2 regions of the Marinicellulosiphila megalodicopiae genome follow, and region 2 is predicted to be linked to the other one. Evidence: predicted binding sites of a transcription regulator. Region 2 holds the regulator's gene; the other holds the start of a gene.
What was found. Region 2 encodes FliA, which starts transcription of late flagellar genes. Its sites were predicted from a motif close to CTAAAGTTNNNNNNNNNNCNGCCGATA; they were not measured.

Region 1 (5,417 bases), 780 kb from region 2:
CACCGTTACGGTTTTTACCAATAATCACTTCACCAATGCCTTTGTCTTCAGATTCAGGGTTGTAATATTCATCACGATACAAAAACATAATTAAATCCGCATCCTGCTCGATGGCACCTGACTCACGTAAATCTGAGTTAACAGGACGTTTGTTAGGGCGCTGTTCAACACCACGGTTAAGCTGCGACAAGGCCACAACAGGACATTCAAATTCTTTCGCTATGGCTTTTAAGGAGCGTGAAATTTCAGAAATTTCAGCGGTACGCCCTTCTGTAAACCCTTTAATACTCATCAATTGCAGATAATCGATCATAATTAACGACACTTTGCCGTGTTCACGCACCAATCTTCGAATACGCGAACGCATTTCAGTTGGACTTAACCCAGAAGTGTCATCTAAAAATAATTTTTTGTCTTTTAATAAATTCACTGCAGTAGTCAGTCTTGGCCATTCATCTTCTTCTAATTTACCATCACGAATTCGACCTGCGTTGATACGACCAAGTGAAGACATCATACGCGCCACTAACTGCTCAGATGGCATCTCAAGAGAAAACACAATCGCGCACTCTTCTTCACGTTTCATAATCGCTGCTTCTACTAAGTTTAAAGCAAACGCCGTTTTACCCATTGACGGACGCGCCGCCAAAATAATTAAATCACCGGATTGAAATCCACTGGTGTTTTCATCTAATTTACTAAAACCCGTTGAAAGCCCTGTAATACTTGTGTCCGATTTAAATAATAAATCAATCCGTTTGATTGCAGAATCTAATAACGGGTTAATATTAGTAGGCCCCCCGTCATTAGGACGCTCTTCACCAATTTGAAATACAGTACGCTCCGCATCATCGATTAATGTGCCTGCATCTTTGCCCTCAGGATTAAACGCTTGATCGGTAATTTTGGTACCCGCTGCAATTAATTTACGCTTCACGCTTCGATCAAAAATAATATCGCAATACGCACCAATATTACTTAATGAGGAAACCTGTTCTGCTAAATCATTTAAATATTCCATGCCACCGGCTTCATCTAATTGAGCAGACTGATCTAAAGACTCACCTAGAGTAATCACATCTATAGGCATGGAATTATTAGTAAGCGTCGTCATGTGTTCAAAAATCAAACGGTGCTCTTTTCGATAAAACATCGCTTGAGTTAACGTCTCTGCAACTTTGTCCCAAGATTGATTATCCAGCATCAACGCGCCCAGCACAGATTGCTCAGCTTCTAGTGAAAACGGGTGGGATTTAATGGAAGTATGGGTTCCAACTTCTGACTCGCTCAAAATGTCACCTTAAAAATAGCGCGCTATTTATGTCAATAGTGCAAAAAATATTTAAAAACTCTGACTGCTTTCAATGAAATTGAAAAAAGCAATCAGCCTTAAAAAAGAGAGTTCAACCTGAAAACATTATTTAATCAGGATATATCAACATTTTTATGAACCAATATTTAATAATGCGGCGGTTTAGTATCAATTACTTCGCCTGACATGGATTGATTCAACTGTTTAAACTCTTGATAAAACGAAGCGATTTTATGTTCTAACTTTCTGATTTGTAAATCTTGCTGACTGACCACTTCATTTAACTGATCCAGCGTATCTTCTTGAAACGCCAATTTGGTTTGTAAATCAATGACTGTTTGTTCGATGTTATTCACTATTAACCTCTTAACCGATGCACCTAGGACTTAAAACTTCAAACTAAATTCAAAACACCCCTAATAATAAGGCATACAAAGCCGTGTTCAAAATGAAAAGTGAATTGGTTTTTTTCTCTGATACCCTAGACATTACTAAAAATGTTGGCATTATGTGGGGTTATTGGTTGCAATTCAATTATTAACGCACCCAATGATTATTAGCCAAATTTTCATCACATGTAATACACAAAGATTAAGGTAAATTATGAACATTAAAACCACCCTCATCCGTATCTCGATCAGTGCTATTTTCGCACTACTTACTCCGTTTATAGCCATCAGTGCAGTTAAAGCTTTATTAACAGACGTTATCATCCCTGCGGATATTTTAAGCCCAGCATCTTATGCAATCTGTGCAGTCATTGCATTTGCTGCTTTTATTAGTGCGTTATATACAGCAAAAGCATTAATCGACGAGTCAGAAGAAGACTTTCGAGAAATGGGAACCGTTAAATGGTTCAATGTCAGCAAAGGATTTGGATTTGTCACTCGCGAAAGCGGCGAAGACGTTTTTGTCCACTTTCGTTCAATCAGAGGTCGTGGCCACCGCTCTTTGCAAGAAGGCCAAGCGGTTAAATTTGGCGTTGTAGAAAGCAACAAAGGCTTACAAGCCGAAGACGTCAGCATATTGCGTAAAAGCAGCTAAGTTAAAACAGTTAATAAAAGGCAGCAATCGCTGCCTTTTTTATGCTTATTGAATTCATTGCAAAATCAAATTACAACTTCTCAACCACCTCCCCCCGCCTTTTTTCAATCAAACCCGCCATCTACTCAACAAGCAACAAATTTTTTAGACCGATTTCACGCACAAACTACCTATCCCATAAAAATACTCATTTTAGCTATGCCAAGCTTGTTGAAACCATTAATCAATCCATTATTACATCCTGCTAATACTCCAAAAAGAGTACGATTTTATATAGTGTTAACAAGAGTCAACAAAAAAATAAAAATAAATTGAAAATAATCTAAAGTTTTATATACAGGCGCCGTTAACTTAGATGTAACTAACTCACGACGCAAAATCAACTTAGAAATTTTTGCCTCGTCTAATGGAGTCAATACCATGCCACAAATTATTAATACCAATATCGCGTCATTAACGGCGCAACGTAATTTGGATAAATCACAATCTGCAAACTCAACAGCGTTAGAACGTTTATCATCAGGTTTACGTATTAACTCAGCAAAAGACGACGCAGCCGGTTTAGCCATTTCAACTCGTTTTGAAACCCAAACACGTGGTTTAAACGTAGCCATCCGTAACGCAGGTGACGGTATCTCTCTTGCACAAACGGCAGAAGGTGCATTAGGTTCAATGACCGATTCGCTTCAACGTATACGTGAGTTAGCAGTTCAGTCTGCCAACGCCACTAACTCAGATGGTGACCGAGCAGCACTTCAAGCGGAAGCGGAACAGCTAATCGCGGAAATCTCCCGTGTTGGTGAAGAAACCAACTTCAACGGACAAAAATTATTAGACGGTACATTTGAAGGCGCATTCCAAGTAGGTGCAAATGCTGGTGAACGTATTGAATTCTCTGTTGCTAATATGACTGCTGATACTTTAGGTGTTGGGGAAACTGCAGGTGTATCTGCAGTAGGTACTGATGAATCTTTAGGAAATGGCGACTTAATTATCAACGGTTCAGCAATCGGAGCATCTTCAGCAAACGACGACACTGTATCTTATGATAACGCTGCAGCTTCTAGCATATCTAAAGCAGCTGCAATTAATGCTAAATCTGACGAAACGGGTGTAAAAGCATTAGTAGATAAAAATACTGTTGGTGGTTCAACTATGGTAGCTGAAGCAGCTTCTGGTTCAATTACGCTTAACGGTGTTGAAGTAAATGTTGACACCACAAACGATGCAGCATCATCTCGTGCATCTGTAGTGTCAGCCATTAATGCTGTATCTGAACAAACTGGTGTTATGGCAACTGATACCGAAGATGATGCATTAGGTGTGACTCTAACGGCGTCCGATGGTCGAAACATCACATTAGATTATTCAGGTGATTTGACTGCGGCAAATACTGGTTTAGCAGAAACGACTGCAGGTTCTAAAGCGCAAGTATCTGCTTCACTAGATTCTATTTCTCCAAGTTCCGCTTTGAATTTTGGAAATACCGAAGCAGCATCAGTAACATTTGGCTTAACAATAAATACAGGTGAAGATGATGCAGGTACTGATGCATTAAACTTTTCAGCTCATACTGCAACATCAACAGGTGGTGGAGCAAATACTGTAGCAGGGTTAGGCGCTGTTAGTTTTACTTTGACAACAGAAACGGATTCTTATGATGTTGTTTTAGATCAAGATTATTCAAGTAACGACATTGATACAACAGATACAGACTCTAAAACATATTTGGATATGGTTGAAGATATCAATGCACAAATTTCTGGATCGGGCGTAACAGCTAGCGTCAATGGAGACGGTAAGCTTACCTTCTCACAAGATGCGTCTGGTGCTGGTTTCATTAAATTAGAAAATGGTTCTGAAGCAAATACAAGAGCAGCATTTGGTAACAACGATACAACTAGTATTTTTGGTGAAGCTATTGATCAAGATGGTGAAACTCTTGATTTAGAAAATGATGCAGTACGTGCAGATGGTCGTGATGATTCAATTTCTTTCGATGTATCTACTACCAACCGTGACGGTGAAGTTACTGTCAATAAAATTACAATTGATGATAGTGTTCGAGATCTAGATGGATTAGTAGCTTCAATTAATGAAAGCTTATCTGCACAATCTGGTAGTACTGTAATTGCTCAAAATAATGAAGGGAAATTATCATTTGAAACGCGCGATAATTTTTCTGGTGGTATTACAGTAGGTAATTTCCGAGACGGTAACAACCAATCAGAAGATGTAACAGAAACTCAAAATATTACTGATAGTGATATTAACGCATTATTTGGTATGGATATTACCACTGCATCAGGTGCACCAAGCACTGGTTCTGGTGTAAAAGGTAATGTAGATTTAGATGCAACAGGCGCATCACCAATAACGTTAAGTAACGACACATCTGCAGGCACAAAAGCACAAATCAGCATTGTTGGCGCTACTATGGATACAGATGCCGCAGCGACTGCTGGTGGTGTTGTAAAAATCACATTGGGTGATATAACTGCTGAGATTGCAGCAAATACATTAGTTCAAGGTGCAGATGCTGAATATGATGATTTTGTTGACGATTTAAATACTCAATTAGCTGCTAGTGATTTGAATGGGTTGGTCGTAGCTGACTGGGACGGTACTAATATCAATATTACTGCTGTTAATGCAACTGACGAAGACTTAACTATTACCAGTGACGCTGATGATGCTGCAGCTGCTGATGTACTTGCAGAACTTGATCTAATAGATGATCTTTTTGGTGTAAATTTAAGTGATGGTGCTGGTCAAACTATTGCTGTAAACGACCAAGCAGCCAATACATCTACTCTATCAGCAACTGGTGTAGCTGCAACGACCAAAAATAACACCATGACTATTGACTTAACGAATGCAGGTATTTCTGAAGAAATCACAATTGCTGAGAGCTCTGATCCAAGTGGATCTTATGCCGATAATGATTCTTTAGTAACAGCAATCAACTCAGCCATAGCTGATAACACCAATTTAAATGGTAAAGTTCAGGCATTCAGCGAAGACGGTGGTATTTCAATTCGTCAATTAGATGAAAACTCAA
Region 2 (5,417 bases):
GAGAACAGGCACAACCAGAAATAGATGCTCAAAATGAACAAGATAATCAACTTACACCAATTAAAAAAAGCAAACTTGAAAGTATGATGGAACAAGATCCAAGTTTTGCGATTTCGGCTCGATCCTTACAAAAAAAATTAGCAAGAAATTTTGGAGAGGCACAATCTAAAAAGCCTGATTTAGACGTAAATTATGAAGAATCACAATATAATAGACACAAGAAAACGAATCATGATATCCAACAACAAGAAATTAAAAGCAATCAATCAAACAATCAATCAAACAATCAAATAATCAATCAATCAAAAAAAGAATTGTCTGAATCTATAGAACAGATGTTTGCTAAAAATCAAACTCAACAATCTGATCAATGGATGAAAATGCAATCTGAAATCACAGAATTAAGAAGCAAACTTTCAGATCAACAGAAGCAATTAGAAACTCAAAACAAAAAAAATACAGAAACACAAAAAACAAAACCAAAAGAAAAGCACATTTCAAAATCACATTCTGAGTTTAATTCTAAAACCCATGCATACTGGCATTCTAGTGTGAATGAATTTGGCTTGACAGAGCAATATAGAAATAAAGTTTTAAATGCATTAAAAGATCACTCACAAATTAATTGGACATTAATATCTAAATCGCTAATTAATCAAATGTCATTTTTAAAACAACCTATCTGTACTCAAGGTGGCATTTTTACATTTCTTGGACCAACTGGAGCAGGAAAAACTACCTCTATTGGTAAATTAGCAAGTCAATTTGTCATGGAAAATGGTAAATCCAGTGTCGGTATTATATGTATGGATCACCATCAAATTGGAGCTCAATCTTCTCTAAAATTAATTTCTGATATTTTAGATGTCACATTTTTAAGTGTGTCAAACGACGATTATTTAACAAAAGCACTTGAAAAGTTAAAGGATAAATCTCTGGTATTAATTGATACAGGTGGAAGCGCACTTGCAGTTAATGATTATCTTGAGCAATTTGTATTAATTGAAAATCAAGATCAAATTAAGCATTTAATATGTTTGCCCGCAACCGCATCGCATTTTTCACTCAATCAATATCAAAATTTGATACAAATTTTACCAATACATAGCGCAATCATAACTAAATTGGATGAAAGTATTTGTGCAGGTGCGGCAATGAGCTGTGTCTTAGAACAAAATTTACCAACTAGTTATTTGACGGTTGGACAAAATATTCCAAAAGATATTCATCACGCAAGTGCCAAATTAATATTTAATCTAATTGATGAATACAAACACATTAGCCATATTGCCAATAACGAACTCGTTGGCTAAAAGAGAGTGAAAATGACACAACAAATTTCAAATGTGACCTATACTGATAACCAAACCGCTGTTATGAAAAAGCAGGAGAAACGCTTGAATCGACATCCAGTACAAGTAATTGCCGTCACCGGTGGCAAAGGGGGCGTAGGTAAATCAAACGTTTCAATTAATGTAGCAATTTCACTAGCCCAGCAAGGTAAGCGTGTTGTGTTATTGGATGCAGATCTTGGTTTAGCTAATATCGATGTTTTATTAGGATTAACGGCACATCATACTATTCTTGATGTGTTAGAAGGTCGATGTGATTTGGACGATATTATGATCGAAGGCCCAGAAGGGATTAAAATTATTCCTGCTGCAAGTGGGGCAAAAAAAATGGCTAATTTAACCGAAAAAGAGCATGCCGGTATAGTCCACGCATTTAGCGAAATTGGATATGATATTGATACTTTAATAGTCGATACTGCTGCAGGTATTTCAACTACGGTAGTCAGTTTTGTTTCGGCGGCTCAAGATGTTCTTGTCGTAGTTTGCGATGAACCCACTTCGGTGACTGATGCGTACGCTTTAATTAAATTACTTGCACAAGAAAGTAAAACGCATCACTTTAGAATCCTATGTAATATGGTTCGTACCAGTCATGAAGGACAACAATTATTTAATAAATTATTAAAAGTTACTGAACGTTTTTTAGATGTAACGTTGCAATTTGTAGGTAGCATTCCATTTGATGAGAATGTTAGAAAGTCGGTACAACGTCAGCGAGCAATTCTAGAAGCATATCCTCGCTCTAAAGCATCAGCAGCCTATCGTGAACTTGGTCAAAAAATATTTAATTGGCCGTTACCACAAAATCCTCGTGGAAATTTGGAGTTCTTTGTTGAGCGATTAATTCAAGGGATGGAGTATCGTTAATGACGCTTACAGGGCATTCTACTGGCTATTCTAATGCAGGCAAAATGTATCAAGTGCAAAAGTCGGTATTAAATAATCAACTGTTAGAAGAGCATGCGGTTTTAGTTAAGCGTATTGCTTATCATTTGCTTGCTAAGATGCCTGATTCAGTTCAAGTTGACGACCTAATTCAATCTGGAATGATCGGATTAATTGAAGCGTCAAAGAATTATGATTCGACCAAAGGTGCTTCTTTTGAAACATATGCAGGTATTAGAATTCGTGGTTCAATGATTGATGAAGTGAGGCGCGGGGATTGGATTCCTAGATCTGTTCATCGAAATGGGCGAAAAATAGCTCAAGCAATCAGAGATGTCGAAGCAATGACCGGACGAGATGCCAAAGATCATGAAGTTGCTGAACAATTAGAAATTTCAATCGAACAATACAATGCATTATTGCAAGACTCTCAAAGTGCAAGACTTTTTAGTTTTGAAGACATTCTTTCTGAGCAAGACGGTCCAGGTGAATTAATGATTGAAGGGCATCAGGATGGCCCATTTGAAGGGTTGTCTGATAATTTGAGGCACCAGTCAATCGTAAGTGCAATGCAAGGCCTTCCTCAACGAGAGCAACTCGTTCTGTCCCTATACTATAACGAAGAATTAAACCTTAAAGAAATTGGTGAAGTATTGAGTGTGTCTGAATCAAGAGTCAGTCAATTACATTCACAAGCAGCATGTCGACTTCGCTCTAGACTTCAACAATGGAACGATAACGCGTAAGTGTTTGAAAAAAAATCAAAAAAAATCTGGTGAGTTAGCATTAGCCGTCTATTATCAATTTAAAGGTTTAATAAATCCTAAACCTGTGTTCCAACCGGGAGGTCAAATTGGATAAGAACATGAAAATTCTTGTAGTTGACGATTTTTCAACAATGAGAAGAATTGTAAAAAATTTACTGCGTGATCTTGGTTTTACCAATACTCAAGAAGCTGATGACGGTGCTACCGCTTGGCCTATGCTTGAAAGTGGTAATTTCGACTTTGTTGTAACTGATTGGAATATGCCAAATATGACAGGCATAGAATTGTTACAAAAAATTCGATCAAGCGATCGTTTAAAAACGATGCCAGTTTTAATGGTAACAGCCGAGGCTAAACGCGATCAAATTGTCGCAGCAGCTCAAGCTGGCGTAAATGGGTACGTTGTTAAGCCTTTTACGGCTGCAGCGTTAAAAGAAAAGATCGAAAAGATTTTTGAGCGTGTCGATGCAAGCAAATAATCAAGAAAATATGGAGCCCAATAAAGCCACATTTTCTCAATGTGCAGCGGATATTATGGCTTCAAAATCGGAAGAATTGAAATTGATAGTCGAAGCGGTTGACATTGATCAAGCAGCTAAAGTCTTTCAAGAAATTCAAGCTAAACGAGATCAATCGGTTTATCAAGAAGTTGGAAGGCTGACTAGAGCATTGCATAATGCGATAAGAAATTTTCATATAGATACTAACCCGAACGAACCTTCTAATAATGATTTATCAGATATGGTAGATGCCTCAGATCGTTTAAGTTACGTTGTTGATTTGACTGAAAAAGCAGCCAATAAAACCATGGACTTAGTGGATGAATGCATTCCTATGACAAATCATGCTCGTGATGAATTGACAGTATTGCAAAATGATTGGTCCCGCTTAGGGGAAAAAGATATGACCGCAGAAGAATTTCGTGGATTGTATCGACGTGTTGATGGTTTTTTTAAATCTCAGGATGCCAGTTATATTGAATTACAATCTAATCTAACCAATATTTTATTAGCGCAAGATTTTCAAGATTTAACAGGGCAGGTTATTCAGCGTGTCACTTCTTTGGTTAGAGATGTAGAAAAAAGCTTAATAGATTTAGTTAAAATGGCAAGTGATGTTGAAACAGTCACAGGATTTAAAGTTTCAGATTCTGAAACTGTAATAAAAGATGAACAAACAGACCCAAATAAAGGTCATGGTCCGCAAATTAGAAAAGACGAATCAGTGGTCAATAATCAAGATGATGTTGATGACTTGTTATCAAGTCTAGGATTCTAGGGAGAATTATAATGGGATTAGATGCTGATGAAGAAATATTGCAGGACTTTTTGGTTGAAGCAGGTGAAATCCTAGAACTTTTATCTGAACAATTAATTGAATTAGAGCAATCACCTGATAATGCAGATTTATTGAATGCAATCTTTCGAGGATTTCATACAGTTAAAGGAGGTGCAGGGTTTTTACAACTTGATCCATTAGTTGATTGCTGTCATGTTGCAGAAAATATATTTGATTTATTGAGAAATCAAAAACAAGTTATTAGTGCAGATTTGATGGATGCAGTATTGCGTTCCCTTGATACAATTATTGAAATGTTTGAAACGGTCAAGCAAGGTGAGATGCCTGATCCTGCTCCTGCAGAATTAATAAAAGAGCTTGAAAAATATGCTATTCCAATAGGGTCTGAGCCGAAACCAGAACCCAATACACCCATTATGGATGAGCCAAAAGAAATATCAATTGAGCCACCGTCTTCTAGTGATTCTACTGCTGTGGTTGAAGAGTTTTCAAATTCCCAAGAAGATATTACTGACGAAGAATTCGAACGTTTATTAGACGCGCTGGGTTCTGATAACACAACGGCAAATAAAACGCCTGAAGTCATCAAAGATTCAGATGTGAATCAAACTCAGGATGATGTTTTATTTGGTTCCGATGATTTGAGTATTTCAAGTGAAAAAACAAATTCCGATGAAATAACAGAGGATGAATTTGAAGCGCTTTTAGATGAATTGGATTCTAAGAAAGAAGATGATGCAACCACGACAGCCAAAGTTTCAGCCCAACCGTCAAATTCCGATGACATTACAGATGAAGAGTTTGAAAAATTATTAGATGATCTACACGGCGTTGGAAAAATTAGTTTAGGGGATCAAGAGGCGGGTAATAGTTCATCAGCTTCAAATAATCAAGAACCTGAATTAGCAAGTGAAAGTCAGAAAACTTCAGCAGCACCAGTACATGAAATTAAAAAAACGGAACTTCAAAGTTCATCGACTCAAGCAGTTACGAAACCAGAGTCAATTGAGCAAATTGAAGCGATTGAAAATACCTCCACTTTGAAGCCCAAATCACCAGCTGGAACCAACCCTAAATCACAAGCGAACACACAAGAAACCACAGTGCGAGTTGA

Region 1: a site for FliA is predicted at 2,679-2,705, ahead of TYM08_RS13515 (flagellin). Genes of this name have one in related genera too.

Annotation. Positions count from the first base shown of each region.
Region 1 covers NZ_AP023087.1:3,124,887-3,130,303, forward strand. Annotated here, with positions in the region: gene dnaB (replicative DNA helicase) at 1-1,291, opposite strand, end outside; gene TYM08_RS13505 (SlyX family protein) at 1,459-1,668, opposite strand; gene TYM08_RS13510 (cold-shock protein) at 1,916-2,356, shown strand; gene TYM08_RS13515 (flagellin) at 2,777-5,417, shown strand, end outside.
Region 2 covers NZ_AP023087.1:2,342,466-2,347,882, reverse strand. Annotated here, with positions in the region: gene TYM08_RS09955 (hypothetical protein) at 1-1,313, shown strand, start outside; gene TYM08_RS09950 (MinD/ParA family protein) at 1,377-2,219, shown strand; gene TYM08_RS09945 (RNA polymerase sigma factor FliA) at 2,264-2,983, shown strand; gene cheY (chemotaxis response regulator CheY) at 3,103-3,483, shown strand; gene TYM08_RS09935 (protein phosphatase CheZ) at 3,470-4,282, shown strand; gene TYM08_RS09930 (chemotaxis protein CheW) at 4,294-5,417, shown strand, end outside.